DNA from 3 places in the Pseudomonas cavernicola genome. Region 3 is predicted to be linked to each of the others. Evidence: predicted binding sites of a transcription regulator. Region 3 holds the regulator's gene; each other region holds the start of a gene.
What was found. Region 3 encodes sigma-54, which starts transcription at its own class of promoters, with help from an activator protein. Its sites were predicted from a motif close to ANTGGCATNNANNTTGCTNT; they were not measured.
Positions count from the first base shown of each region.

Region 1 (10,009 bases), 1.4 Mb from region 3:
CCTCTTCATAGACGACGCGTTCGGGCTTGGCGCGGGTGGTCGGGTTCACCGATATCACCCCACAATATTCCGGCATGTGCTTGGCAAACTCGGCGGTGCCGATTTGCGTCGCCATGTCGATGATGTCTTGCTTGTGGCTGGCAATCAGCGGACGGATCACCAGTTTGTCGGTGGCCCGGTCGATTACCGCGAGATTCGGCAGGGTCTGGCTGGAAACCTGGGAAATCGCCTCGCCGGTGACCAGCGCATCGATATCCAAACGATCGGCAATATTGCTGGCGGCGCGCAACATCATTCGCTTAAGCACCACACCCATATGGCTATTATCTACCTTGCCGAGAATCTCGCCGAGCACTTCCTCGAACGGCACGCTGACGAACAGCACCCGCTGCGAGCGGCCGTACTTGTCCCAGAGGTAGTGCGCAACCTCCATCACCCCCAGTTCGTGGGCACGGCCACCGAGGTTGAAGAAGCAGAAGTGGCTGACCAGCCCGCGGCGCATCATTTGGTAAGCCGCTACCGTCGAGTCGAAACCGCCGGACATCAGCACCAGCGCGTGCTCGATGGCGCCCAGCGGATAACCGCCGATGCACTCATGCTGATGATGGATGACAAACAGGCGCTGGTCGCGAATCTCCATGCGCACCACGACTTCCGGCTCTTTCAGCGAAATCCCGGCCGCCCCGCACTGCTGACGCAGTTGGCTACCGACATAACGCTCGACATCCATCGAACTGAAGCTGTGCTTGCCGGCGCGTTTGCAGCGCACGGCAAAGACTTTGCCCGGCAGCAAGTCGGCGTAATGCGCCTTGCACTTCTGCACCATGTCATCAAAATCAGCCAGCGGGTATTCGTTCACTTCGAGGAATTGGCCAATACCCGGAGTACGGGTCAGGCGCTCGATCATCTCGCGCAGTACTTTCGGCTCGGTGATCTTGGTCTCGACGTCGAGGTTGTCCCACACGCCATCCACCACGAGGTCTGGATCCAGGTCACGCAACACCATGCGAATGTTCTTCGCCAGCTGGCGGATAAAGCGCTTACGCACCGGCCGGCTTTTGATGGTGATTTCAGGGAAGACTTTAACGATAAGTTTCATGAAAACAGCGCGCGTGAGGCCAGCCGAAAAAGAGGGGGCAGGATTATAGCGGAAATTGCTCAAGGTTTAACCAGTTATCGAGCATAAACATCTGAGGCGCACCAAAACAAAGCACTGAGATTCTTTGCTGCCCCATACCAGTGCAAGGGCGCATCCAACTTGACCACACAACCCCCGCCACGCCTGACTTTCACTAATTAAGCCCACTTCAGGGCACTGGCATGCAATTTGCTCTCTTGTGAGGCAGGTTGCCCTGGCGGAGTATTCCCGCCCGGCTTCACCCGTTTATTTTGGGGGCTAACACTTACCAAGCCCCTATCCATCTGGAGGACACCATGTCGAAGTCGCTTCAACTCATCAAAGAACACGACGTGAAGTGGATTGATCTGCGCTTCACCGACACCAAAGGCAAACAGCACCACGTGACCATGCCGGCCCGTGATGCAGCGGACGAAGACTTCTTCGAAGTCGGCAAGATGTTCGACGGCTCCTCCTTGGCTGGTTGGAAAGGCATCGAAGCCTCCGACATGATCCTGCTGCCGGACGACAGCACCGCCGTGCTCGACCCGTTCACCGAAGAGCCGACCCTGATTCTGGTCTGCGACATCATCGAACCGTCGACCATGCAAGGCTACGACCGCGACCCGCGCGCAATCGCCCACCGCGCCGAGGAATACCTGAAGAGCACCGGTATCGGTGACACCGTATTCGTCGGTCCGGAACCCGAATTCTTCATCTTCGACGAAGTGAAATTCAAATCCGACATTTCCGGCTCCATGTTCAAGATCTACTCCGAACAAGGCTCCTGGATGTCCGACGCCGACATCGAAACCGGCAACAAAGGTCACCGCCCAGGCGTTAAAGGCGGCTACTTCCCGGTTCCGCCGTTCGACCATGACCACGAAATCCGTACTGCCATGTGTAATGCCATGGAAGAAATGGGTCTGGTCATCGAAGTTCACCACCACGAAGTGGCGACTGCCGGTCAGAACGAAATCGGCGTGAAGTTCAACACCTTGGTCAACAAGGCTGACGAAGTTCAGACCCTCAAGTACTGCGTACACAACGTCGCAGACGCCTACGGCAAAACCGCTACCTTCATGCCGAAGCCGCTGTACGGCGATAACGGTTCGGGTATGCACGTGCACCTGTCCATCGCCAAAGATGGCAAGAACACCTTCGCTGGCGAAGGCTATGCCGGCCTGTCCGATACCGCCCTGTACTTCATCGGCGGCATCATCAAGCATGGTAAGGCTCTGAACGGCTTCACCAACCCGTCGACCAACTCCTACAAGCGTCTGGTTCCGGGCTTCGAAGCACCGGTCATGCTGGCCTACTCGGCCCGCAACCGTTCCGCCTCGATCCGCATCCCCTACGTTTCCAGCCCGAAAGCACGCCGTATCGAAGCGCGCTTCCCGGACCCGGCTGCCAACCCCTACCTGGCCTTCGCAGCTCTGCTGATGGCTGGCCTGGACGGTATCCAGAACAAGATCCACCCCGGCGATGCCGCCGACAAGAACCTCTACGATCTGCCACCGGAAGAGGCGAAAGAGATCCCGCAGGTTTGCGGCAGCCTGAAAGAAGCCCTGGAAGAGCTGGACAAGGGTCGTGCGTTCCTGACCAAAGGCGGCGTATTTAGCGATGACTTCATCGATGCCTACATCGCCCTGAAGAGCGAAGAAGAAATCAAGGTGCGCACCTTCGTGCACCCGCTGGAATACGACCTGTACTACAGCGTCTAAGCCAGCCACGCCTGCTTTAGCAGCGTGACTCAAAGGCCTCCCCAGTGAAAACTGGGGAGGCCTTTTTATTGAGCCAGACTGTAGCTCTTCGTAGGAGCGGGCTTTATAGCCTTTTTATCTGGCACTTTTTATTTGCTGGCGCGCACAGCTATAAATGTACGAGCTTGCCAGCGCCTCCCGCCAGTGCAAGGCTAAGCAACACACCCTCAACGGGAAGCCAGCCATGCGCCTCACGCTTACCTGTCTGCTGCTCGCACTGGCCGTGCCGGCCGCCGCACAGATCTACAAATACACCGACGCCAACGGCAACACGGTGTACACCAACCAGGCGCCAGACGGTGTAGCGACCGAAACCGTCAAACTGCCGCCCACCAATAGTGTGGAAATGCAGGTACCGACCGCGCCCATTGCCAATCCGGCGACTACTCCGGCCGCAAAAGCTGTTTACAGCGTGCTACAGCTGACCAACCTCCCCTCGGAGGGAGCCCTGCGCGCCAATAACGGCACCTTCAGCGTCGGCGTGAAGCTGCAACCGCGCCTGAGCCCCGGCCATCGTCTGCGCCTGCTCTTGGACGGCAAGCCCTACGGCCAGGCGAGCAATGTGCCACTCCTGCAGCTGAGTAATATTCCACGCGGCGAACATAGCCTGGCGGTGGAGGTCCTCAGCGGCGAACAATCGCTCCAACAAAGCGCCACCGAGACCTTTACCGTGCAACGCGTCAACACCAGCAGCCCAGCGTTGCGTCCGCCTGCACCAACACCTACCCCGAGACCAGCCCCCTAAAAACATGCGATTTCTCCTGCTTTGCCTCCTGCTGATCGGCCCTCCGGTTGCCGCCGAGGTCTACACCTATATCGACAGCGAGGGTAATCGTGTCTTCACCGACCGCCCAAAACCAGGCAATGCCAAGCGCATCGAGCTGGCCCCGTCCAATGGCATGTCAGCCAGCAATATCCCATCGCCCCCCGCGCTGGTGCAGGCCGCGCCAGTTGCCACACCACCGACCTATCAGCTCCTGCGCATCCTGATACCCGAGCCAGATGCGACGGTCCGCGACGGTGCCTCCGGCAACCTGATCGTCACCGCCACCAGTGAGCCCAACCTGTTGGCCGGGCATAACTACCGCCTGCTGCTCGACGGCCAGGTGATGGGCGGCCCCAGCCGCAGCCCAGTCTTCCCGTTGAGCAATCTGACGCGCGGCACCCATCAATTGGCCGTGGAAATCCTCGATGGCAACGGCCGCACCCTGGAGCGCACGCCGAACCAGCCGGTGCATGTCCTGCGTATTTCCCTGGATCAAAAACGCATGGCCAAACCGTGCAAGAAAAAAGATTACGGCGTGCGACCCGAATGTCCGCTGAAAGATAAGCCGCCAGAGAAGAAGGACGTCCCTTACGTCCCCTTCATCTAATCCACTGGCATCGCACTGATTTGGTGCGATAGCCTGCACTACTATCTATACACTCCCCATTTTGGTTCGCTAACTGTTCTGGTTGGCGCAGAAAAGTAGCCCAAAGCCCCCGCCCGGCAGTGTTCGCGCGTCTTTTCGGGGCTTTGGTTTGCTTTTTGCATTTTCAGATCCATTCTCGGGATCTTTAGGCTCTGTTGACGCTTAATGAAGGCCGCGCCGGAGCCTGCTGTTGCGCAGGGCAAGGCGCGAGGAGTGTGATTTGGTTGTTCCAAATGAACGACGAGTAACGCAGCCCTGCACAACAGCAGGCCCGGCCCTTCGGGTTGTGCCTGAAAGGGCGCCATGCCGCGTTGCAGGCCTTGGCAAGGGACGACCATTGCCGGCTGCCTGCGCCTTGCCTGGCGCCCTTTCAGGCGACAACGCGGCTCGTCATTAAACGTCAACAGAGCCTATGATGACCATCAACGACGCCCTGCACCGACTGCTGCTGGATAACCTGACCACCGCGACCCTGCTGCTCAACGCCGAACTGCGCCTTGAGTACATGAATCCGGCGGCCGAGATGCTGCTGGCCGTCAGTGGCCAACGCAGCCATGGCCAGTTCATCAGCGAGCTGTTCACCGAGTCGCCGGAAGCCCTGGCCTCGTTGCGCCAGGCGGTGGAACAGGCGCACCCGTTCAACAAGCGCGAAGCCGTGCTGACGGCGCTGACCGGGCAAACCTTGACCGTCGACTATGCGGTGACTCCGATTCTCAATCGCGGCGAAACCCTGTTGCTACTGGAAGTCCATCCGCGTGACCGACTGCTGCGGATCACCAAGGAAGAGGCGCAGCTGTCCAAGCAGGAAACCACCAAGCTGCTGGTGCGCGGCCTGGCCCATGAGATCAAGAATCCGCTCGGCGGCATCCGCGGCGCCGCCCAACTGCTGGCCCGCGAGCTGCCGGAAGAAAGCCTCAAGGACTACACTAACGTCATCATCGAAGAAGCCGACCGCCTGCGGAACCTCGTGGACCGCATGCTCGGCTCGAACAAGTTGCCGTCTCTGGCGCTGACCAACGTGCACGAGGTGCTGGAACGCGTCGGCAGCCTGGTCGAAGCGGAAAGCCAGGGCAGTATCACGTTGGTGCGCGATTACGATCCGAGCATCCCGGACGTGCTGATCGACCGCGAACAGATGATCCAGGCGGTGCTGAATATCGTGCGCAACGCGATGCAGGCCATCGGCACGCAGAACGAGTTGCGCCTGGGCCGCATCACCCTGCGCACCCGCACCCTGCGCCAATTCACCATCGGCCACACCCGCCATCGCCTGGTGACCAAGGTGGAGATCATCGACAACGGCCCCGGCATCCCGGCGGAGCTACAGGAAACCATCTTCTACCCCATGGTCAGCGGTCGCCCGGACGGTACGGGGCTAGGCCTGGCCATCACCCAGAACATCATTAGTCAGCACCAGGGGCTGATCGAGTGCGAGAGCCATCCCGGCCACACCGTGTTCTCGATCTTCCTGCCGTTGGAACAAGGAGTTACTTCGCCATGAGCCGCAGTGAAACCGTCTGGATTGTCGACGACGACCGCTCCATCCGCTGGGTCCTGGAAAAAGCCCTGCAACAGGAAGGCATGACCACCACCAGCTTCGACAGCGCCGACGGCGTACTCGGCCGCCTGAGCCGCCAGCAACCGGATGTGGTCATCTCGGACATCCGCATGCCCGGCTCCAGCGGCCTCGAACTGCTGGCCAAGATTCGCGAGCAGCACCCGCGCCTGCCGGTGATCATCATGACCGCCCATTCCGACCTGGAAAGCGCTGTGGCGTCCTACCAGGGCGGAGCCTTCGAGTACCTGCCCAAGCCCTTCGATGTCGATGAAGCCGTGTCCCTGGTCAAACGCGCTTTCCAGCACGCCCAGGAGCAGCAGGGGCTGGAAGTCCCAGTCGTACAAGCCCGCACGCCGGAGATCATCGGCGAAGCGCCGGCGATGCAGGAAGTGTTCCGCGCCATCGGCCGCCTCAGCCACTCGAACATCACCGTGCTGATCAATGGCGAGTCCGGCACCGGCAAGGAGCTGGTCGCGCATGCCCTGCACCGGCATAGTCCACGGGCGACGTCACCGTTCATCGCGCTGAACATGGCGGCGATTCCGAAAGACCTGATGGAATCCGAGCTGTTCGGTCACGAAAAAGGCGCCTTCACCGGCGCCGCCAACCAACGCCGCGGGCGTTTCGAGCAGGCTGACGGCGGCACCCTGTTCCTCGACGAAATTGGCGATATGCCGGCCGACACCCAGACTCGCCTGTTGCGGGTGCTGGCCGACGGCGAGTTCTACCGGGTCGGCGGTCACACGCCGGTCAAAGTCGACGTGCGCATCATTGCCGCCACCCACCAGAACCTGGAAAACCTGGTGCAGGCGGGCAAATTCCGCGAAGACCTGTTCCACCGCCTCAACGTCATCCGCATTCATATCCCGCGGATGTCCGACCGCCGTGAAGACATCCCCACGCTGGCTCGCCACTTCCTCAGTCGAGCCGCCAAGGAGCTGGCGGTCGAGCCGAAGCTGCTGAAGAGTGAGACCGAGGACTACCTGAAGAACCTTCCGTGGCCAGGCAACGTGCGCCAGTTGGAGAACACCTGCCGCTGGATCACCGTGATGGCTTCCGGTCGCGAAGTGCATATCGACGACCTGCCGCCGGAGCTGCTGACCCAACCGCAAGACAGTGCGCCAGCGACCAACTGGGAGCAGGCACTGCGCCAGTGGGCCGACCAGGCCCTGGCGCGCGGCCAATCGAGCCTGCTCGACAGCGCCGTGCCGACCTTCGAGCGAATCATGATCGAGACCGCACTCAAGCACACCGCCGGCCGCCGCCGCGATGCCGCCGTGCTGCTCGGCTGGGGGCGCAATACCCTGACGCGCAAGATCAAAGAACTCGGCATGAAGGTGGCCGGTGACGACGAAGAAGGCGACGACGCGTAGGGTGGGTTAGGCCGGAGGCCGTAACCCACCACCCGACCCAAGGGGCCGGCCATGTCGATGGTGGGTTACGCCGCTTGCGCGGCTAACCCACCCTACGAACTCGGCATGAAGATCGACGGCGCTGACGATGCCGAAGGCGATGACGCGCAGGCCGTAACCCAGCACCCGGCCCAAAGGGCCGGCCAACAGCAGCGGTAATAAAACTGGCACACCTCGTGCTTAGTATCAGGTAACTCCAATTTCGGGGACCTTGGTACAGGCAGGCCGGGGAATCCCCTTTTTTATTCCGCGCGCAGGCTGATCGTCAGCCGCCACCGCCCCTCCACCGCTGCGCCGTGCCACTCGCCACGCAGCGGGCGGGCTGCAACCAGATTCAACAGCAAGCCCCGCTCACTATGAATCAATCGCCAATTCACGCCCTTTCCAGCTAACTGCAGCTGCCCATGCTGGGCGCGACCTTCTGCCTCAAACAGCAGCACCAGCGCACCATGCAAGTGCTCAGCGGACACTTTTGGTTCAACATTGAACCAAAGTTGCAGACCATCAGGCAGCACTTCAACCTGTTCCAGAGTGACCGGCTCAGGTGTCGTCAAGCGGCCAAGCATCAACCCGACCAACAAGCCAAGCAGCGCCAACGCCGCGAGGAAGCGCCGCCATAACTTCGGCCGCGGGTCCTCTACAGGAGTAGAATCCTGCCCGTCCTCACGCTCGGAGCCGTGCATGTTTCACGTGATCCTCTTTCAACCGGAAATCCCACCGAATACCGGCAACATTATCAGGCTGTGCGCCAACAGCGGCTGCAGCCTGCATCTGATCGAACCGCTCGGCTTCGAGTTGGACGACAAGCGCCTGCGCCGCGCCGGGCTGGACTATCACGAGTACGCCAGCCTGAGCCGCCACGCCGACCTGGCCAGTTGCCTGGCGAGCCTCGGCCAACCGCGGCTGTTTGCCTTTACCACCAAGGCCTCGCGGCCCTATCACGAAGCCCGCTTTCAGCACGGTGACGCCCTGTTGTTTGGCCCGGAAAGCCGCGGACTGCCGGCCGAGGTGCTGGAAAATTTGCCGCCTGAACAGCGCCTACGCCTGCCAATGCGCCCCGGCTGTCGCAGCCTGAACCTCTCCAACACCGTCGCGGTAGCCGTCTATGAAGGCTGGCGCCAGCTCGACTTCAGCCTCGACTGAGGCTCCTGCAGGTACTTCAGTCGAATACATTGGCTCTGCACCCGTTATCTGTTACGTCGGACTGCTGCTCTTTGTAGGAGCTAGCTCTGCTAGCGAACATAGACAACTTACCAGCTTCGCGAGCAGAGCTCGCTCCTACGGAGTCGGCGTTGTTGTCAGGCTATTGCGCAACTGCCAACCCAGACAGGGCCAATAAATCTTCCCGCCCCCAACAAAAGCACCGACATGAAAAAGCGCCCCGCAGGGCGCCTTTTTCAGTGCGGCAACGACTTAGTGCTGAGCCGCAACGGGGGCTTCGCCAGCCGCTTGCATACGGCTCAGTTCCTGAGCGTAGAGCGCGTCGAAGTTCACCGGTGCCAGCATCAGCGCCGGGAACGAACCGCGCACGACCAAGCTGTCGAGGGTCTCGCGGGCGTACGGGAACAGAATGTTCGGGCAGAACGCACCGAGAGTGTGGCTCATCGAGGCGGCGTCCAGCCCCTTGATCAGGAAGATCCCGGCCTGCTGCACTTCGGCAATGAAGGCGGTCTCTTCGCCGGTTTTAACCGTCACGGAGAGAGTCAGCACCACTTCGTGAAAGTCGCCTTCCAGAGACTTCTGCCGGGTATTCAGGTCCAGAGCCACACTCGGATTCCACTCCTGACGGAAGATTTCCGGGCTCTTCGGCGCTTCAAAGGAGAGGTCGCGCACATAGATGCGCTGCAGGGAAAACTGCGGGTTCTGGTCGTCTTGTGCAGCGCCGTTGGTCACTTGTTCAGTCATAGCAGAGCCTTCTTATCGTTAGGTTTCTACAAAAATTCAGGCCTTGAGCAACGCATCCAGCTTACCGGCGCGTTCCAGGGCATAGAGGTCATCACAGCCGCCCACATGGGTGCTGCCGATCCAGATCTGCGGCACCGAAGTGGCGCGCGCCTTGCGGGTCATTTCAGCGCGCACATCGGGCTTACCGTCGACGCTGATTTCCTCGAAGATCACACCCTTTTTCGCCAGCAACTGTTTGGCGCGGGTGCAGTAAGGACACCAGTCGCTGGAATAGACGACGACGGACGGCATATCACTTCACCAAGGGCAGATTGTCGCCGCGCCAGCTGGAAATCCCACCAGACAGCTTGGCTGCGTTGAAACCGGCTTTCTTCAGCTCACGGCTGACGCTACCGGCATGCTGGCCCAGGGCATCGACCACGATCAAGGTCTTGGTCTTGTGCTTTTCCAGCTCGGCGATACGGCTGATGACTTTCTCGGAAGGGATATTCAGCGCGCCAACGATATGGCCGCTGGCAAAGTCCTTGTTCGAGCGCACATCGAGCACCAGGCCCTGTTCGCTATTGACCAGCGCCGTCAGCTCGCGAGTGCTCAGGCTTTGACCGCCTTTTTGCAGCTCGGTGAAGATCAGCAAGGCCAGCAGCACCGCGAACACACCGCTGAGCACATAGTGGGTAGTGGCAAATTCAATCAGGTGAGCGAGCATCAATAGGTTCCAGGACGGTAAAATGTCGGCCAGTATACACAGGCCCAAAGGTCGGCCAAACCCCGCCCGACGGTGACGCCGCCGAGACTTGGCTTTAAAATGCCCGGCCTTTTTGACCACCACGCCAAAAGCGAGT
Region 1 covers NZ_QYUR01000002.1:1,488,486-1,498,494, reverse strand. The annotation lists gene thiI (tRNA uracil 4-sulfurtransferase ThiI) at 1-1,099, opposite strand, end outside; gene glnA (glutamate--ammonia ligase) at 1,435-2,841, shown strand; gene D3879_RS07350 (DUF4124 domain-containing protein) at 3,065-3,625, shown strand; gene D3879_RS07345 (DUF4124 domain-containing protein) at 3,630-4,253, shown strand; gene glnL (nitrogen regulation protein NR(II)) at 4,708-5,793, shown strand; gene ntrC (nitrogen regulation protein NR(I)) at 5,790-7,223, shown strand; gene D3879_RS26490 (hypothetical protein) at 7,275-7,421, shown strand; gene D3879_RS07325 (hypothetical protein) at 7,505-7,945, opposite strand; gene D3879_RS07320 (tRNA (cytidine(34)-2'-O)-methyltransferase) at 7,944-8,405, shown strand; gene secB (protein-export chaperone SecB) at 8,676-9,167, opposite strand; gene grxC (glutaredoxin 3) at 9,204-9,458, opposite strand; gene D3879_RS07305 (rhodanese-like domain-containing protein) at 9,460-9,873, opposite strand.
Region 1: the regulator sigma-54 is predicted to act here: its motif matches at 1,315-1,334, upstream of glnA (glutamate--ammonia ligase).

Region 2 (10,009 bases), on a different contig from region 3:
GGCAGGGTGCTGGCCAGGCCGAGGAAGCCACCGAAGGTGACGCTGTAGAAGAACATGAACCACCAGCTGTCGCGGTCACCCAGAGCCTTTAAATAGTCGGCCATGGACTTGGGCGCCGGACGTTCCGGGGCATTACGGGCGACCATGGCGAAAATCGCCAAGGTCAGCACCAAGGGAATCAACGCCAGACCGAACACATTACTCCAGCCGAATGCGCTGGCCAGAACCGGTGCAAACAGCGCAGCCAGAACTGTGCCCGAGTTACCGGCGCCGGCGATGCCGAGGGCCTTGCCTTGGTGTTGCGGTGGATACCATTGCGAGGCCAAAGGCAGTGCCACGGCGAAGGAGGCACCGGCAACGCCGAGGAACAGGCCTAGCAGCAGCGCCTGTTCGTAACTGTGAATTCCCAGCTGCCAGGCGACGAATAGTGCGCCGATGACGATTACCTGGCCCAGCAGGCCGGCGGTTTTGGGCGATGTACGGTCGGCCAGCAGGCCCATCAGAAAGCGCAGTACCGCGCCGGCGAGAATAGGCGTGGCGACCATCATGGCGCGTTGCTGAGTGGTCAGGCCGAGGTCGGCAGCGATCTGCACGCCCAATGGACCGAGGACGTACCAGACCATGAAGCTCAGGTCGAAGTAGAGGAAGGCGGCGAACAAGGTCGGCGCGTGGCCGGCTTTCCAGAAGCTTGTATTCATCTAACACCTCATCTGCAAAAAGGATCCCGGCGGATCGGCGAGCAGTGATCGTGGGCACTGCCAACCGACCCGCCGGGGAGTGACGTTGCGCTTGTGGCGCAGCGCCCTGCGGCCGAAGCCACAGCTGGGTTGAGAGAGTTGCAAGCGGAACGTCCGGATCGCGGCTCGTCCTGCTGGAGCCAAACGAAAAAACGTCGCGCCACCTGAGCGCTCGAGAGCGGGGATGGACGCGACGTCGTTGTCGTTAGTAGGGGCAGCCGCCGTTGGCTACCTGTGCCTAGGCATTAGCAAGAGCCGAGCCAAGGTTGCCGGAGGCTGGATTTATCGAGGGAGGAGCGTTTTTCTTGGGGCGTCTCCGTGAGTCGTAACGGGGCGTTATGGTTGGCCGTGCACTGCGATGAGGCGCCGGGGCGCGCTCTCCAGGCGTGGGCGGTCTGGAAGTGGCACCTCACTCTCAAGGGGAGGGCTACTGTGGCGGCGCTGGAAATACCACGGCCGGCCCCTGCGGTTTTTGCTCTGGCGGCAGATAGGCCGGCGCCGGTTGCCCGCCCGGGCCTAGGTGCTGGACGAAGCGGTAGATGCCGCGCAGATCCTCTTCGCGCATCATGCGCAGCACATGGCTGGGCATCGGCGGGCGGTAGTTGGCGTTGCGTGCCAACTGCAGCCACTGCTCCTCGCTGAGTTTGTTCAGCACCAGGCGCAGGTTGCTTGGGTAGGTGGTGCCCCAGGGGCCGCTCCAGCCAAGTTGGTCGCCCTGTAGCCAGGCGCTTTCCGGCACTTTGTCCGGAGCCATCAGGTAGCCGGCCGTGTGGCAGTCGTTACAGCCGGAGATCTGCACCAGATAGCGCCCGCGTTCGATGGGATCATCGGCCTGGGCAAACCCTGGGAGGGTGAACAGGCCGGCGAGCAGGGCGGCTCGTCCGTAAGCGTGACGCAAGGCAGACATGGTTAATCCCCTCTATGAGCCATAAGATCGTTGAGAGGTATAGCGCAAAGCTGCGGCTTGCGCCGGCTTCAGTCCAGCCAATTGACCTTGGCAAACTTGCTGGAGAAATTCTCAGGCATCGGGACGACCAGGGAGCAGCTGTAATCGAAGAAGACAAAGCCCGACTTGGCCATCGCCACCAGGCTGTTGTCCGCCGGGCGACTGATTCGGAAGGTGATGTCGCCGCCGTATTTGTTGAAGTCCATCACGCCCACTTCGAACAGCAGTTGGTCGCGGGCGTGGGCTTCGGCTTTGTAGGTGGTGGCAAGGTCGGTGACGATGATGCCTAGACCGTCCGTGGGAGCATCAGTGATGCCGAAATCGAACAAAAAGCGTGCCCGCGCTTCGGAGATCATCGAGATCATCGAGTCGTTGCCCAGGTGGTTGGCCGCGTTGATGTCAGTGACTCGTACGGTGAGCTGGGTGCTGTAGCAAAACTGGTCTTCGGGGAATGCAAGTTTCAAGCGGGCCATGGTGGATCTCGGCTGAGTATTTGAGCCCAGGGGGCGTATAGGGGCGATTTTACGTGGGCTTTTCCGGCCTTTGGGCTTATTTGTCAGGCGAATGACCAGCTCAGCGCTGCGTGATTCGCCGGACCTGAGTGCGATGTGATTTTCTCGTCATTCCGCCCGGAGCGAGGTACGGCCCCCGGAATCCAGGTGCGAGGAATTCCCTGGCTTTCGCGCTTCCTGCTGGCCGAAACCGTGCAGGTTCTTCCTACCGATGCAGGCTGTTCAACCAGTAGAAGGTCACCCGACCGCCTTCATTGGTTGGGCCGTAATTGTCCTGAATATAGGCGCCAGCCTTGAAGTACAGCTGCTGATCGCCCCAGTAGCCGCTCAACTGCTGATAGTACGAGCCAGCATCGCCACCACTGCTACGCACGCTCACGCCGAGCTTGCCGCTGGGCGTCACGCGCAGGTCGTAGCTAAAGCGTTCATTCAACTGCACGTTCTCCGCCAGCAAAATGTTTTGCACCTCGGTGTCGCCTGGTCGCTTGCGCAACAGCAATTCCAATCGGCCGACGCCGTTCAGGTAGTGGTACTGCAGCTTGAGCAGCGGATCGTTCTGGCTGCCGGGTTCGTCCTTGCTATGGATTTGGCCGATGATGATTTTGTTCTTGCTCGGTACCTGATTCACCGTCAGCACGGCGCTCAGGTAGTTGTCGGCATTTTGGTAAGGCCAGTAGCTGAGCGTGCCATCGGCTTGGGTTTCGCGCAGTTCGGTGCGTGGATAGACACTGTCTTTGGTGTGCGAGCCGTTGACCGGCACCCAGAAGCTGATGCTGTCGTCGTCATTACGGCGGAAGTACTGGCTCTCGTAGCCGTTGTTGAGGCGCTGGGTATCGATGAGGGTGGCGGAATCGTAGGCGGGGATGGTGAGGTTCCATGTCGTGAGGTCGAGCATTGCTAAGTCCTTTTGTGGCTGAGGGGAAAGAAGCCCCTTTTCGGTAGCCAAGGACCGTACAAGTTCAGACCAAGTGACGAGTGGGGCGCTGCTTTTCAATCAGCTGCAGCCGTCAGTGGCCACTAGCCCGCTATTTTCAAGGCCAATGGCCTGTTCGCGGGTATGCCGCTGCTCGATTATCCGCTGGCGGCATGCGCAGTGAAGGCGTTGGAGTGATGCATGCCTGTTCCGCCATCCATCACTCCGCCGCCTTTTGACTCGCTTAGACGGACTCAGGCTTGGCCTTTGGCGAAGACGTCGACGGCAGCAAGCCATCGGCACGGAACATCGCCTTGATACCCCGTACGGCCTGACGGATACGATCCTGGTTCTCGATCAGGGCGAAGCGCACATGGTCGTTGCCGTAGTCACCGAAACCGATGCCGGGCGACACGCAGACCTTGGCCTCGGCCAGCAACTTCTTGGCGAACTCCAACGAGCCGAGTTGGGCGTACGGCTCGGGGATTTTCGCCCAGACATACATCGAGGCTTTCGGGTTATCGACCATCCAGCCGGCCTCGTGCAGGCCACGCACCAGCACATCCCGACGCTGCTGGTAGTTCGCGGTGATCTCGCGTACGCATTGTTGATCGCCTTCCAGCGCGGCAATCGCGGCAACTTGCAGCGGGGTGAAGGTGCCGTAGTCGTGGTAACTCTTGATTCGCGCCAGGGCATTCACCAGCTCGGGATTACCGACCATGAAACCGATCCGCCAGCCGGCCATGTTGTAGCTCTTGGACAGGGTGAAAAACTCCACCGCGATGTCCTTGGCGCCGGGCACCTGCATGATCGACGGTGCTTTCCAGCCGTCGTAGACGATGTCGGCGTAGGCCAGGTCGTGCACCACCAGTACGTCGTACTGCTTGGCCAGGGCGACAATCCGCTCGAAGAAATCCAGCTCCACGCACTGAGCGGTGGGGTTGGAGGGGAAGCCGATAATCAGCATCTTTGGCTTTGGGATGCTCTCGCGGATTGCCCGTTCCACCTCGGCGAAGAAGTCCACGCCGGGTACCAGCGGTACGGAGCGCACCTGGGCGCCGGCGATAACTGCGCCGTAGATATGGATCGGGTAGCTCGGGTTGGGCACCAACACCGTGTCACCGTGGTCGAGGGTGGCGAGCATTAGATGCGCCAGGCCTTCCTTGGAGCCGATGGTGACGATGGCCTCGTGCTCAGGGTCGATGTCCACGGCATAGCGGTCGGCGTACCAGCGCGAGATCGCTCGGCGCAGGCGTGGGATGCCTTTGGAGGTGGAGTAGCCGTGGGTGTCTTCGCGCTGGGCGACTTGCACCAGCTTTTCGACGATGTGCGGCGGGGTGGCGCCGTCGGGGTTGCCCATGCTCAGGTCGATAATGTCCTCGCCGCGGCGGCGGGCAGCCATCTTCAGCTCGGCAGTGATGTTGAAAACGTAGGGGGGGAGACGATCGATGCGCGCAAAGCGGCGCGAAGCTTGGTCAGCCATGCTTTCCTCGGAGACGTAAGCGCCCGGAACCGTCCGAGCGACGTTGGCCACTGTGGTGACCGGAGGCGAAGATAAGCGGGGGGCGGGGCCGTTGTCGAGTTTTCTGAGCTTTCGAAGGGATTGTAGGGTGGATGACGCACTATCCATCCACCCTACATTGCCAGCCAATTTCCACTCTGTTGGGGTTCAAGGGCCGAGCAGTTCGTTCATGGCGATGATCTGTTCGGCCACCTGAATCAACTTCTGCTGGCGGCTCATGGCCTGGCGGCGCATCAGGGTATAGGCCTCTTCCTCGTTGCAATTTTTCATTTTCATCAGCATGCCTTTGGCTAGCTCAATGCGCTTGCGCTCGGCCAGTTGGGCATCGCGTGCCTGCAGTTGCGCACGCAGCGCCTGGTCGCTCTCGAAGCGGGCCATGGCAACGTCGAGAATCGGCTGCAGACGCTGGGCCTGGATGCCCTCGACGATATAGGCGCTGACCCCTGACTGGATGGCTTGGCGCATCACGTCAGGGTCGTGCTCATCGGTGAACATGACGATGGGCCGCGGCTGATCGCGGCTGACCAACACCACTTGCTCCATCACGTCACGGCCGGGGGACTCGGTGTCGATCAGGATCACGTCGGGCCGCACGGCTTCGACTCGGGCAGGCAGGTCGATGGTCAGCCCGGATTCGTCGATAACCTCGAAACCCGCTTCGGTCAGTGCAGCCTTGAGGCGGCCGAACTTCTTCGCGGTGTCGTTGATCAGGAGGATGCGCAGCATTGGGGAGGTCATCCTCTGGCTTAAAGGGCTAGCGACTGTGGCGCATCGGCCAGGGCATGCAGGGCAAAGCTGCGCGCATAGCCGGCCGGGTCGGAGCCGTCCCAGACTTTGCCATCGAGCAAGGTGGCGCTGCGCATGGGCGTGGCTGGCACGGCGATGCCCAGGGCGCTGGCGGCCTCACGGTAGAGCTCGAGTTGCTGCACCTGTTGGGCGATGCCGAGGTAGTCCGGATCATCCCGCAGCAGGCCCCAGCGGCGGAATTGGGTCATGAACCACAGGCCGTCGGACAGATAGGGCATGTTTGCCGCCCCCTCGGCGTGGAAGCGCAGCGGATGCCGGTCGTGCCAGGCGTTGCCGAGCCCGTCTTGGTATTGGCCGAGGAAGCGCGGCAGGATTGCTGAGAGCGGGGCATCGATGTACTCGCTGCCGCTGATCAGTTGCGCAGTGCTGCGTTGGTTTTCTGTGCTCGCGTCGATAAAGCGACTTGCTTCGAGAACTGCCATGGTCAGAGCGCGCGCGGTGTTGGGGTAGCGCTCGACGAATTCATGGGTGACGCCGAGCACTTTCTCCGGGTGATCGGCCCAGATCATCTGGCTGGTGGCGATGGTGAAGCCTTGGCCTTGCTCTACCGCGAGCGCGCCCCACGGGCCGCCTGCGCAAAAGCCATCGATCCGTGCCGCTTTGAGGTGAGCGAGCATTTGCGCGGGCGGTACGACCACCGTGTTCACATCATGCAGCGGATGAATGCCGTGGCTGGCCAGCCAGTAGTTGAGCCACATGGCATGGGTGCCGGTCGGGAAGGTCTGGGCGAAGGTGAGTTTTGCACCGCTTTGGCGCACGCAGCTGGCGAGCGCTTCAGGAGTGGTCATGCCGGCACGTTTGAGCGGTTCGGACAGGTTGATCGCCTGGCCGTTCTGGCACAGGCCCATGAGGATGGCCATCTCGCAGGCAGGCCCACCCAGCCCGAGGTGAATGCCATAAACCTGGCCGTAGAGCGCCTGGGCGGCGTCCAGTTCGCGGGTCAGCAGCTTATCGCGCAGGCTGGCCCAGGATGCTTGGCGTTGCAGGTTTAGCGTCAGGCCATAAGGCTGGGCGAAGCCCTGGGTGGCTGCGACGATCAGCGAAGCCGAGTCGGTCAGGGCCATAAAACCGAGGTTGAGCGCACTCTTTTCAGGCGCATCCGAGCCGGCGACCCAGGCCTGGGCAGTCGTGCGGGTGTTGTCTTGGCTATCATCGGTCATTGCTGTGCTGTCCCTGAATCATGCGCACCGCTCTAGGTACGGCCAGAGCAGTGGCCGGTAGCGAAGCGATTGTCTATGGCTGACTTCGACGTAGGCGTCAGCGCTGTGGCTAAGGCTCAAGCAAGCGATATGCCAGTCGGGGAGCGAAGCTTTCCCCGGCGGTGATCCAGGAGCGCAGATAGATCATGTCTCTGTGGCCGGGGTGGCAGAAGCAAAAGATGCGTGACTGTGCTGCGTTCCCAGTCCAATACCTGGCCCCAGAAAGAAAACCCCGCCGAAGCAGGGTAAAGGTTGAGGAAGGGGCGTACCTCAACGTTCGATGATCTGTTTCACCTGGGCCTGCGGGATATGCTGCTTGCGGCCTTCGCTGTCCTCGAATTCGAGCATCCCGGTGTCGTCGTCCAGTTCCGGCTTGTTGTCGGTGGTGAGCAACTGGCCATCGACGGTGGCGATGATGTATTCGTTGGCGCAGCCAGTCAGGCCAAGTACGCAGAGTACGGCAAGAATCCAATGCTTCATGGGGCCCTCCTGATACTTGAAAAGGTCCGCATTCGGCGGTCCCTAATCAGAAAATAGCTGTTGCAGGCGGAGCTGCAAGGTGTTCCGGAAAAGAAAAAGCCCCGCACTAGGCGGGGCTCTTTTTGATGCGTTGCTTCGTTAGGCTTGAACGACCGGGATATTGGCGTTCGCAGCCGCTTCACGGAACTCGGCGATCTGGTCGAAGCTCAGGTAGCGATAAACGTCGGCAGCCATGCTGTCGATGTCGGCCGCGTACACCATGTACTCCTCGACGGTTGGCAGCTTGCCGAGGATGGAGGCAACAGCCGCCAGCTCAGCCGAAGCCAGGTACACGTTGGCACCATCGCCCAGGCGGTTCGGGAAGTTACGGGTAGAGGTCGAAACCACGGTGGATTTGGCTTCTACACGCGCCTGGTTACCCATGCACAGCGAGCAACCCGGCATTTCCATACGGGCGCCAGCTTTGCCGTAGATACCGTAGTAGCCTTCTTCGGTCAGCTGGTGCGCGTCCATCTTGGTCGGCGGAGCCAGCCACAGACGGGTCGGAATGCTGCCTTTGACTTTTTCCAGCAACTTGCCGGCGGCGCGGAAGTGACCGATGTTGGTCATGCAGGAGCCGATGAACACTTCGTCGATCTTCTCGCCAGCCACGCTGGAGAGCAGGCGAGCGTCGTCCGGGTCGTTCGGCGCGCAGAGCACCGGCTCTTTCACGTCGGCCAGGTCGATCTCGATGATCTCGGCGTATTCGGCATCTTTGTCCGCTTCCATCAGTTCCGGATTGGCCAGCCAGGCTTCCATCGCTTGTGCGCGGCGTTCCAGAGTACGCGGGTCACCGTAACCTTCACCGATCATCCAGCGCAGCAGGGTGATGTTGGAGTTCAGGTACTCGGCGATGGACTCTTTCGACAGCTTGATGGTGCAACCGGCAGCCGAACGTTCAGCCGAGGCGTCGGACAGCTCGAAGGCTTGTTCGACGGTCAGCTCTTCCAGACCTTCGATCTCGAGGATGCGACCGGAGAAAGCGTTCTTCTTGCCTTTCTTCTCTACGGTCAGCAGGCCAGCCTGGATCGCATAGTAAGGAATGGCGTGGACCAGATCGCGCAGGGTGACGCCCGGTTGCAGTTTGCCTTTGAAGCGCACCAGCACCGATTCCGGCATGTCCAGCGGCATCACGCCGGTGGCGGCGGCGAACGCGACCAGACCGGAACCAGCCGGGAAGGAGATGCCGATCGGGAAACGGGTGTGCGAGTCACCACCGGTACCGACGGTATCCGGCAGCAGCATGCGGTTCAGCCAGCTGTGGATGATGCCGTCGCCCGGACGCAGGGAAACACCGCCGCGGGTCATGATGAAGTCCGGCAGGGTGTGGTGGGTGGTGACGTCGATCGGCTTCGGATAGGCCGCGGTGTGGCAGAACGACTGCATCACCAGGTCAGTGGAGAAGCCCAGGCAAGCCAGGTCTTTCAGCTCGTCACGAGTCATCGGGCCAGTGGTGTCCTGGGAGCCGACGGTGGTCATTTTCGGTTCGCAGTAGGTGCCTGGACGAACGCCAGTCACGCCGCATGCCTTGCCAACCATTTTCTGCGCCAGGGTGTAACCCTTGGTGCTGGCGGCCGGTTGCTCCGGCAGCTTGAACAGGTTGGACGCCGGCAGACCCAGCTCGGCACGCGCTTTTTCAGTCAGACCACGGCCGATGATCAGCGGGATACGGCCGCCAGCGCGGACTTCGTCGAGCAGAACTGGGGTCTTCATTTCGAAGGTGGCCAGCACTTCTTCACTGTCGTGCTTGGTAACTTTACCGGCGTAGGGGTAAACGTCGATCACGTCGCCCATGTTCAGCTTGGAGACGTCGAACTCGATCGGCAGGGCGCCGGCATCTTCCATGGTGTTGTAGAAGATCGGGGCGATTTTGCTGCCGAAGCAGAAGCCGCCAGCGCGCTTGTTCGGGACATAAGGAACGTCGTCACCGAAGAACCACAGCACCGAGTTGGTCGCGGATTTACGCGAAGAGCCGGTGCCGACTACGTCACCGACGTAGGCAATCGGGAAGCCTTTGGCGCGGATGGTTTCGATCTGCTTTAGCGGGCCGATGGCGCCTTGCTGATCAGGTTCGATGCCGTCACGGGCCATTTTCAGCATGGCCAGGGCGTGCAGCGGGATATCCGGACGGGACCAGGCGTCGGGCGCCGGGGACAGGTCGTCGGTGTTGGTTTCGCCGGTGACCTTGAAGACGGTCAGGCTGATCTTGTCGGCTAGGGTCGGGCGGTTCTTGAACCACTCGCCATCGGCCCAGGACTGCAGTACGGCTTTGGCGTGAACGTTACCGTTCTTGGCTTTTTCCGCGACGTCGTGGAAGGCGTCGAACATCAGCAGGGTGTGTTTGAGCTCGTCGGCAGCAACCGGAGCCAGCTCGGCGTTATCCAGCAGATCGACCAGGGTGACGATGTTGTAGCCGCCCTGCATGGTGCCGAGCAGCTCGACGGCGCGCTTTTTGTCCAGCAGTGGCGAGCTGACTTCGCCTTTGGCCAGCGCCGAGAGGAAGGCGGCCTTGACGTAGGCCGCTTCGTCCACACCGGGCGGAACACGGTTGGTGATCAGATCAACGAGTAATGCTTCCTCGCCAGCAGGCGGGTTCTTCAGCAGCTCAACCAGGCCTGCGGTTTGTTCGGCGTTTAGCGGCTGGGGCACGATGCCCTGAGCGGCACGCTCTGCGATGTGTTTGCGATAGGCTTCAAGCACAGTTATTACCCTCATCAGTGGTCCCATAGGGTTGTCCGGGACGCATCCAGAAGCTGCTTTCAAAGTTTTACGCCGGCAGGACGAACTAGATGAGGGCTGGCTGGGGCACCTGAGGGGGCGTGGTACCCCAGCCAACGGCGTTCCTGCTGGATTA
Region 2 covers NZ_QYUR01000008.1:41,992-52,000, forward strand. The annotation lists gene D3879_RS22075 (MFS transporter) at 1-698, opposite strand, end outside; gene D3879_RS22080 (cytochrome C) at 1,165-1,644, opposite strand; gene D3879_RS22085 (thioesterase family protein) at 1,713-2,156, opposite strand; gene D3879_RS22090 (polysaccharide lyase family 7 protein) at 2,401-3,090, opposite strand; gene alaC (alanine transaminase) at 3,353-4,591, opposite strand; gene D3879_RS22100 (ANTAR domain-containing response regulator) at 4,778-5,356, opposite strand; gene D3879_RS22105 (CmpA/NrtA family ABC transporter substrate-binding protein) at 5,377-6,597, opposite strand; gene D3879_RS22110 (YgdI/YgdR family lipoprotein) at 6,907-7,116, opposite strand; gene acnB (bifunctional aconitate hydratase 2/2-methylisocitrate dehydratase) at 7,255-9,855, opposite strand.
Region 2: the regulator sigma-54 is predicted to act here: its motif matches at 6,715-6,734, upstream of D3879_RS22105 (CmpA/NrtA family ABC transporter substrate-binding protein).

Region 3 (10,009 bases):
ATCATGATGTTTTCGGTACCGGTTACGCTGACCGTATCAAAGAAGAAGTGCGCGCCACGCAGGCCGCCCTCTGGCGCCTTGGCCTTGATATAGCCACCTTCCACGTCGATCTGCGCGCCCATGGCTTCAAGGCCGCGGATGTGCAGGTCAACCGGACGCGAGCCAATGGCACAACCGCCTGGCAGCGCGACTTCGGCCTCACCAAAGCGCGCGACCATGGGGCCGAGCACCAGGATCGAGGCGCGCATGGTTTTCACCAGCTCGTATGGCGCAATCAGGGTCTTGATGGTGCGCGGATCGATTTCCACGCTGAGTTTTTCGTCGATCACCGGTTCGATGCCCATGCGCCCGAACAGCTCGATCATGGTGGTGATGTCGTGCAGGTGCGGCAGGTTGCACACAGTGACCGGCGCATCGGCCAGCAGGGTCGCGGCCAGGATCGGCAGGGCAGAGTTCTTCGCCCCGGAGATGCGGATTTCGCCATTCAGGCGAACGCCACCGGTAATAATCAATTTATCCATAGGAGTCTCGTCGCCCGTGGGCTTAGGAACGCTCGGCCCAAGTGGCGCGGCTGAAGAATTTCATGGTGACTGCGTGGATGCTGCCATCAGCGATCCAGGCATTCAGGTGGGCATAGATCTGCTGTTGACGCTTAACCGGACTCATACCAGCCAACTCGTCACTGATCAGATTCAGCTGGAAGTTACAGCCTTCGCCTTCCACTTCGACCTGAGTGTCCGACAGCTTTGCCTCTAGGAGGTTTTTTACTTCTACGGCCTGCATGCTTAACCTCAATCGGCGCCCTACGCGCGCGGGTCGGCCATCATACAAAAAAGCCCCCGCCTGCGAACCCCGCATTGCGGAACACTGACGGAGGGCCTTGTGTGCTAGCTCAAGCGTCCAGCAGTAACAGCTCGGTCAACCCTGATACCTGTGCAATCTGGTGCATTTCGATCGGCAGTGCGCGCACCGTCATGGTTTTGCCGGCCGACTGGGCAACTCGCATGAAGGCCAGCAACAGTGACAGACCGACACTACTCGAGTGCACCACCGCCGAGCAGTCCAACACCAGCGCCGCAGGCTTAGCGGCACGGATCAAGCGCTCACCCTCGGTCCGCAAAAGCGGCCCAGAGCGAAAGTCGAGCACACCCGCCAGTTGCAGCACACCGTCCGCCTCCTGGCGAATAGCGGCATCACTCATGACCAGCAGCCTTCTGACCGGCATCGGTGCTTTTCGCGTTAGCCACCACTTGCGCCCAACCGTTGATGGTCTTGTCGAGATCGTTGCCATTTCTCTGCATGGCATCCGCGAACTGATCACGGAACAGCTTGCCGATATTGATGCCGTTGATGGTGACGTTACGCAACATCCATTCACCATTGACCTTCGTCATGGTGTAACTCACCGGGTAGACCGTGCCCTTACTGTCGCGCACCTCCATGTTCACACTGGTGCGATCGGGGTCGGACTGCTTGCCGGAAGGCGGCAGGACACGAATATCCTGATTGTTGTACTCCAGCAAGGCATTGCCATAGAACTGCATCAGACTGCGCTTGAAGTTATCCTGAAAACGCTTCAACTGCTCAGGAGTCGCACCGCGCGAGTATTTGACCGTCATGATGCTGCGCGAAATGCCATCCGCATCCACCACCGGTCCGATAATGCGGTTCAAGGAGTCATAGAACGCACTTGGGTTGCTGCGGTATTGCTCTTTATTGACCTTCAGGTCACTCAACAGCTCATCCGTAGTCTGCTGCACCAGCTCCTGCGCCGAAGGCGCGGCCAGGGCAAACAAGGGAAAAGCCGCCAGCAGAACCAGCAGGCCGCGACGTAGAGCGCTAACCATAGTCAAACTCCTCATTTGGCTTCTTTATTCACCGAGTTGATCAGGAATTTCCCAATCAAATCTTCCAGAACTAACGACGACTGAGTGTCGCGAATAGTTCCGCCATCTTTGAGCAGCTCTTCATCACCACCCACGCTGAGACCGACGTATTTCTCGCCGAGCAGCCCTGCCGTGAGAATGGATGCGGTCGAATCGGTCGGCAGATTGTCTACCCGACTCTCCAGCTCCATGGTCACCCGACCGGTGTAGCTGTCACGATCCAGATCGATGGCCGCAACCTTACCGATGGTCACACCCGCCATGGTCACCTTGGCCCGCACGGTTAGACCGGCAATATTGTCAAAATGCGCATACAGCTTGTATGTGTCCTGGCCAGCACCCACCGTCAAGCCACTGACACGCAACGCCAGCAACAGCAAGGCCAACAACCCAGCCAGGAGGAACAGGCCGACACCAATTTCCAGGGTGCGGTTTTGCATCAGAAATCTCCAAACATCAAGGCAGTCAGGATAAAGTCCAGCCCCAGCACGGCGAGCGAGGCATAAACCACAGTTTTTGTCGTTGCGCGACTGATGCCTTCCGAGGTCGGTTCACAGTCATACCCCTGAAACACGGCGATCCAGGTCACCACAAAGGCAAAGACAATACTTTTGATTACACCGTTGAGCACGTCATCGGTGAACGACACACTGTTTTGCATATTGGCCCAGAACGAGCCCTCGTAGACGCCAAGCCAGTCGATCGCCACCATGGCGCCGCCCCAGATACCGACCACGCAGAAAACCATCGTCAGCAGCGGCAGCGAGATGAAGCCGGCCAAAAGGCGCGGAGCAATGATGTACTTCAGCGGGTCGACGCCGATCATCTCCAAGCTGGAGAGCTGCTCGGTAGACTTCATATTGCCGATTTCAGCGGTCAGCGCCGAACCGGCGCGGCCAGCGAACAGCAAAGCGGTAACCACCGGCCCGAGCTCTCGCAGTAGAGTCAGTGCGACCATCTGCCCGACCGCCTGCTCGGAGCCATAATCGGACAGGATACTGAAGCCCTGCAACGACAGTACCATGCCGATGAAGACGCCGGAGACCACAATGATCACCAGCGACATCACCCCAACCGAATGGAGCTGCTTAATAAGCAAATGCAGAAAACCATTGCCCAAGTTGCCGCGGCCAAATAAGGCGTGCAAGAGGAACAAGGTCGAGCTGCCGAGCGACTCGACTACATCGATGCCGGCACGGCCGAGCAGGCGAATCCGCTCGAGTATTGGCGTTTTGCGCATTAGCGCGCCCCCAGAAGATCTTCGCGGTAATCCACCGCCGGGTAATGGAACGGCACCGGCCCATCCGCAATACCCTTCATGAACTGGCGGATACGCGGGTTATCGGAATCCATCAATTCAGCTGGCGTGCCCTGACCAAGCACCTGCGTATCACCCACCACGAACAGGTAATCGGCGATGCTCGCGGTCTCCGCCAGATCGTGGGAAACCACGATACTGGTGATGCCCAACGCATCGTTAAGCAGGCGAATCAAGCGTACCAAGATGCCCATGGCAATCGGGTCCTGGCCAACGAATGGTTCGTCATACATAAGAATTTGTGGGTCCAGTGCGATCGCCCGAGCGAGCGCCACCCGACGCTTCATGCCGCCCGAGAGCTCATCCGGCATCAACTCGATGGCACCCCGCAGACCGACCGCCTGCAGCTTCATCAGCACGATGTCGCGGACCATTTCCTCCGGCAACTGGGTATGCACGCGCAACGGAAAGGCGACGTTCTCGAACACATCGAGGTCAGTGAACAAGGCACCGCTCTGGAACAGCACACCCATTTGCTTGCGCATATCAAACAAATCGCCGCGTGAGAGATCGGGCAGGTTCTGGCCATTGACCCAAATCTCACCGCTGGCTGGGCGCAACTGGGCGCCAATCAAGCGTAAAAGCGTAGTTTTGCCGCTCCCGGAAGGTCCCATGATGCCGGTGACCTTGCCGCGCGGAATACGAATATCGACATTATTGAAAATGCTGCGCGAACCGCGCTTGAAGGACACGCCCTTCAGCTCGACCGCATAGGCGTTATCGGCACTCATCTGAACTCCTTGCGATGCAGCCTCCCTTTCAGACGCCACATCCCTTCGCGGGGACACCACGCTTACTGAACGGGCCGAATTGGCCGCGCACTATAACATTGCCGCCTTCCGCCACCCAAGATCGAAACAACCTTCGTTCAGCATTGCGACAGCTCTGGCGAACAGCGCCCAGTAATGAAGGGTGAGCACTTTGGCCTTTACCGCTATAATCGCCGCCTTTTCATCCGGCCACTGCATTCACGATATGAGCCAATCCAGCGACCTGATCCAGTCCGCGCAGCGCACCATTCGCCTCGAACTCGAGGCTATAGAGAGCTTGCTACCCCGTATCGACGCGGCTTTCGTGCGTGCCTGCGAACTGATTCTGGCCAGCAAGGGCCGCGTCGTCGTCGTCGGCATGGGTAAATCCGGGCATATCGGCAACAAGATCGCCGCCACCCTGGCCAGCACAGGCACCACGGCGTTCTTTGTCCACCCGGCGGAAGCCAGTCACGGCGACATGGGCATGATCACCCGCGACGATGTGGTGCTAGCCTTGTCGAACTCGGGGTCTACCGCAGAAATCGTCACCCTGCTGCCCTTGATCAAGCGGCTCGGCATCACCCTTATCAGCATGACCGGCAACCCTGATTCGCCGCTGGCGAAAGCTGCCGAAGCCAATCTCGACGCCCGCGTCGCCCAGGAAGCCTGCCCACTGAACCTTGCGCCGACCTCCTCCACGACCGCCTCCCTGGTGCTCGGTGACGCCCTGGCAATCGCCCTACTGGAAGCCCGCGGCTTTACTGCGGAAGATTTCGCCTTCTCCCACCCGGGTGGAGCCCTCGGCCGCCGGCTGCTGCTGAAAGTGGAAAACGTCATGCACGCCGGCGCCAGCCTACCGAAGGTCCAACGTGGCACTTCGCTAAAAGAGGCTCTGTTGGAAATGACCCAGAAAGGCCTGGGCATGACCGCGGTAGTCGAAGCGGATGGGCGCCTCGCCGGAGTCTTCACCGATGGCGACCTGCGCCGCACCCTGGATCGCAGCATCGACCTGCGCCAAGCCAGCATTGACGAGGTCATGACACCACACGGCAAAACCGCACGCCCGGAGATGCTTGCCGCCGAGGCACTGAAGATCATGGAAGACCACAAGATCAGCGCACTGGTGGTGGTCGATCAACATGATCGCCCGGTGGGCGCCTTGAACATGCATGACCTGCTGCGTGCGGGGGTTATGTAATGAGCAACCATGCGATAAGCACCGACCTGCTGCAGCGCGGTAAAAAGGTCAAACTTGCTATTTTCGATGTCGACGGTGTACTCACCGACGGCCGCTTGTACTTCCTCACCGACGGCAGCGAATTCAAAACCTTCAACACCCTGGATGGCCACGGCATTAAAATGCTGATTGCCTCCGGGGTGCGCACCGCCATCATCAGTGGACGCAAGACCCAGGTTGTCGAGCGCCGCGCACAGAACCTGGGTATCCAGCATCTGTACCAAGGCCGCGAAGACAAACTGGTAGTACTCGACGAGCTACTTGGCGAACTCGGCCTAAGCTACGAACAAGTCGCTTACCTTGGCGATGACCTGCCAGACCTGCCAGTGATTCGCCGGGTGGGCTTGGGCATGGCCGTCGCCAGCGCCGACAGCTTCGTCCGCCAGCATGCCCACGGCGTTACGCAAGCCCGCGGCGGCGAAGGTGCGGCCCGCGAGTTCTGCGAATTGATCATGCGCGCCCAGGACAACCTTGACGCCGCCCAAACCGCCTATCTATAGAGCCGATCATGCTGCGCAAACTGCTTCTCTCCGTGTTTTTCACCCTCGCCGCCCTGCTGCTGGCGGCGCTCGGCTACTGGAATCTCAACCCGGACAGCCTGCTCGATCAAACGCCCAAAGCCAGCGCGGAAAACGCCATAGACTTCTATGTGGTTAACGCGAGCACCGTGCAATACCAGCCGGACGGCAAGCTGCATTACGAAATGACCTCCGACAAGGTCGAACACCTCAAGGCAAGCGACATCAGCCTGATGACTCGACCGGACCTGCAACTTTATCGTGGCACCCCACAGCCCTGGCATGTACGTAGCGCCCGCGGCGAAGTATCACCGGGGGGCACGGAAGTCGAACTGATCGACGCCGTGCGCGTCGAGCGCACAGACGCCAAAGGCCGCCCGACCATACTCACCACCAGCCGATTGACCGTGTTCCCCGACAAGCAATATGCGCAGACCCAGCAAGCCGTTAGAATCGAGGCGGCCAACGGGGTGACCACGGCACAAGGAATGAAAGCGTACTTGAATGACGGCAGGATGCTCCTGCTGTCCAATGTAAGAGGCCAGCATGAGGTTCGTTAACAATTTGTCTCTCCGGACCCTCCCCCTTCTGCTCAGTTTTAGCGCCGTACTTGGAAGCGCGAGCGCCTGGGCACTGCAGACTGACCGCGAGCAACCGATTCGCGTGCAAGCTGACAGCGCAGAACTCGATGACAAACAAGGCGTAGCGGTATACCGCGGCGACGTCGTCATTACCCAAGGCACCCTGAAGATCACCGGCAACACCGTGACCATCACGCAGAACGCCAGCGGCGATATCGAAATCTTTACCGCCATCGGCACACCGGCGTATTACGAGCAGAAACCCGCTGTCGACAAACAGATCGTCAAAGCTTACGGCCTGACCATCCAGTATTTCGCCGCCAACGAGCGCATCGTGCTGATCGACCAAGCCAAGGTAGTTCAGGAAGGCAATACCTTCGAAGGCGAGAAAATCGTCTACGACACCCAGCGCCAGATCGTCAACGCCGGCCGCGCCACCGGCACCAACGTGACCTCGCCGCGCCCGCGCATCGACATGGTGATCCAACCGAAAAACAAACCAGCCGAACAGCAGGCGCAGTAATGGCCATCCTGAAAGCTCAACACCTGGCCAAGAGCTACAAGGGCCGCCAAGTCGTGCGCGATGTCAGCCTGTCGATTGAAAGCGGGCAGATCGTCGGTCTGCTGGGCCCGAACGGCGCCGGCAAAACCACTTGCTTCTACATGATTGTCGGCCTGGTTAACGCCGACCAAGGCCGCGTACTGATCGACCAGCAGGACGTCACCCACCTGCCCATGCACGGCCGCGCCCGCGCCGGCATTGGTTATCTGCCGCAAGAAGCCTCGATTTTCCGCAAGCTGCCGGTCGCCGACAACATCATGGCGATCCTGGAGACACGCAAGGATCTCGATCGTGCCGGCCGCCGCCAGGCCCTGGAAACCCTGTTACAGGAATTCCATATCAGCCACATTCGCGACAGCCTCGGCATGAGCCTGTCTGGCGGCGAACGCCGCCGCGTGGAGATCGCCCGCGCCCTAGCCACCGCACCCAAGTTCATCCTGCTCGATGAGCCCTTTGCCGGCGTTGACCCAATCTCGGTCGGCGATATCAAGCAAATCATCCACCACCTCAAGGCCAAGGGCATTGGCGTTTTGATCACCGATCACAACGTGCGCGAAACCCTGGATATTTGCGAAACCGCCTACATCGTCAACGACGGTCAATTGATCGCCGAAGGCGATGCCGAGACCATCCTGGCCAACCAGTTGGTGAAAGAAGTCTACCTGGGCCACGAGTTCCGCCTGTAGTTCGCGTAGCCATGCACTACAGAAAGCGTTCGAGGGCTAGGCAAACCCCTCAAGGTCAGGCATATAATTTGCTTCCTGGTGGCGCTTTGGCGCCCTGTAGTGGATAGCGCACGTGCGCCGGCGAATAAGGTCCTAAGCCCCCTCCATGAAACCATCGCTAGTCCTTAAAATGGGCCAGCAGCTGACGATGACACCGCAGCTGCAACAAGCCATCCGTCTTCTCCAACTGTCTACCTTGGATCTGCAGCAAGAGATTCAGGAGGCCTTGGAGTCGAATCCGATGCTCGAGCGCCAGGAAGATGGCGACGATTTCGACAACACCGACCCTTTGGCCGATGGCGCGGAGAGCGCCCCGCCCGCGCCCAACCAGGAAGAGTCCTACCAGGAAACCAGCTATCAGGAGTCTGCCCCTACGGTCGACAACCTGGAAGAAGGCGAATGGAACGAGCGCATCCCCAATGAACTCCCAGTCGATACCGCCTGGGAAGACATCTACCAGACCAGCGCCAGCAGCCTGCCCAGCAACGATGATGATGAGTGGGACTTCACCACTCGCACCTCGGCCGGCGAGAGCCTACAAAGCCACCTGCTCTGGCAGCTCAATCTGGCCCCGATGTCCGATAAGGATCGCTTGATCGCCGCCACCCTGATCGACTGCATCAACAATCAAGGCTACCTGGAAGAGACCCTGGAAGAGGTGCTCGAAGCCTTCGACCCCGAACTGGATATCGAGCTGGACGAAGTAGAAGCGGTGCTGCATCGCATCCAGCAGTTCGAGCCCGCCGGCATCGCCGCCCGCGACTTGCGCGAATGCCTACTGCTGCAACTGCGCCAGCTACCAGCCAAGACGCTTTGGCTGAACGAAGCCCAGCGCCTTGCAGGCGACTACTTGGACTTGCTCGGCAGCCGCGATTACAGCCAGTTGATGCGCCGCATGAAGCTCAAGGAAGACGAACTGCGCCAAGTGATCGAGCTGATTCAAAGCCTCAACCCGCGCCCCGGCTCACAGATCGAAGCCAGCGAACCGGAATACGTGGTACCCGACGTCATTGTGCGCAAGCACAACGAACGCTGGTTGGTAGAGCTGAATCAGGAAGCCATGCCGCGCCTGCGGGTCAACCCGCAATACGCAGGCTTCGTGCGCCGCGCCGACTCCAGCGCCGATAACACCTTCATGCGCAATCAACTGCAAGAGGCTCGCTGGTTCATCAAGAGCCTACAGAGTCGCAACGAAACCCTGATGAAGGTCGCCACGCAGATCGTCGAGCACCAACGCGGCTTCCTCGATTATGGCGACGAGGCGATGAAGCCTTTGGTCCTGCACGACATCGCCGAAGCCGTGGGCATGCACGAGTCGACCATCTCGCGCGTGACCACGCAAAAATTCATGCACACACCGCGCGGCATTTACGAGCTGAAATACTTCTTCTCCAGCCACGTCAGCACCTCCGAAGGCGGTGAGTGCTCGTCTACCGCAATCCGCGCGATCATCAAAAAACTGGTTGCAGCGGAAAATGCGAAAAAGCCGTTGAGTGACAGCAAGATCGCTGGTTTACTGGAAGCACAGGGCATTCAGGTGGCCCGTCGCACAGTCGCCAAATACCGCGAATCCCTCGGGATAGCGCCTTCCAGTGAACGCAAGCGACTGATGTAACGGCTGCACTGATCCAAGCCAAAGTGTTCCGGTGGCAGGCCCGTTAGCCTGTCTCTTACACACGGCAATAAGGAGAAAGCGGTATGCAAGTCAACATCAGTGGACACCAACTGGATGTGACCGACGCCCTACGCGCCTACATCGTCGAGAAACTCGAACGGGTTGAGCGCCACTTCGGAAAAATCACCAACGTGCAGGTCACCATGGAGGTCGAGAAGCTCAAACAGAAAATCGAAGCGACCCTGCACATCGCGGGCGGCGAAGTCGTCGCCCGCGCCGAACATGACGACATGTACGCGGCTATCGATCTACTCACCGATAAGGTCAACCGCCAACTTATCAAGCACAAGGAAAAGCAGCAGGGTCGCCTGCAAGGCGCCCCGGCGCGCTGACACCATCCCCTACCCATGATTCGACTTGAAAATATACTGACCCCCGGCCGTTCCTTGGTGAACGTGCCGGGAGGCAGCAAAAAACGTGTCCTCGAACAGATCGCCAACCTGGTCGCCCGCGAATTGCCCGACCTGGATGGACAAGACATTTTCGAGAGTCTGGTCGCCCGCGAGAAGCTTGGCTCAACCGGTTTCGGCAATGGCATCGCCATTCCACATTGCCGTCTGCCTGGCTGCGTATCGCCGATCAGTGCTCTGCTACGCCTCGACGCCCCGGTAGACTTCGACGCTATCGACGGTGCCCCAGTAGATCTGTTGTTTGTCCTGCTAGTGCCAGAGGCCGCCACCGATGAGCACTTGGAGCTCTTGCGCCAGATCGCCAGCATGCTCGACCGCAGTGACGTACGCGAACAGCTGCGCCAT
Region 3 covers NZ_QYUR01000002.1:84,767-94,775, forward strand. The annotation lists gene murA (UDP-N-acetylglucosamine 1-carboxyvinyltransferase) at 1-521, opposite strand, end outside; gene D3879_RS00730 (BolA family protein) at 544-783, opposite strand; gene D3879_RS00735 (STAS domain-containing protein) at 893-1,201, opposite strand; gene D3879_RS00740 (MlaC/ttg2D family ABC transporter substrate-binding protein) at 1,194-1,847, opposite strand; gene mlaD (outer membrane lipid asymmetry maintenance protein MlaD) at 1,859-2,326, opposite strand; gene mlaE (lipid asymmetry maintenance ABC transporter permease subunit MlaE) at 2,326-3,126, opposite strand; gene D3879_RS00755 (ATP-binding cassette domain-containing protein) at 3,126-3,935, opposite strand; gene D3879_RS00760 (KpsF/GutQ family sugar-phosphate isomerase) at 4,180-5,154, shown strand; gene kdsC (3-deoxy-manno-octulosonate-8-phosphatase KdsC) at 5,154-5,693, shown strand; gene lptC (LPS export ABC transporter periplasmic protein LptC) at 5,702-6,271, shown strand; gene lptA (lipopolysaccharide transport periplasmic protein LptA) at 6,258-6,815, shown strand; gene lptB (LPS export ABC transporter ATP-binding protein) at 6,815-7,540, shown strand; gene D3879_RS00785 (RNA polymerase factor sigma-54) at 7,686-9,194, shown strand; gene hpf (ribosome hibernation-promoting factor, HPF/YfiA family) at 9,278-9,586, shown strand; gene ptsN (PTS IIA-like nitrogen regulatory protein PtsN) at 9,602-10,009, shown strand, end outside.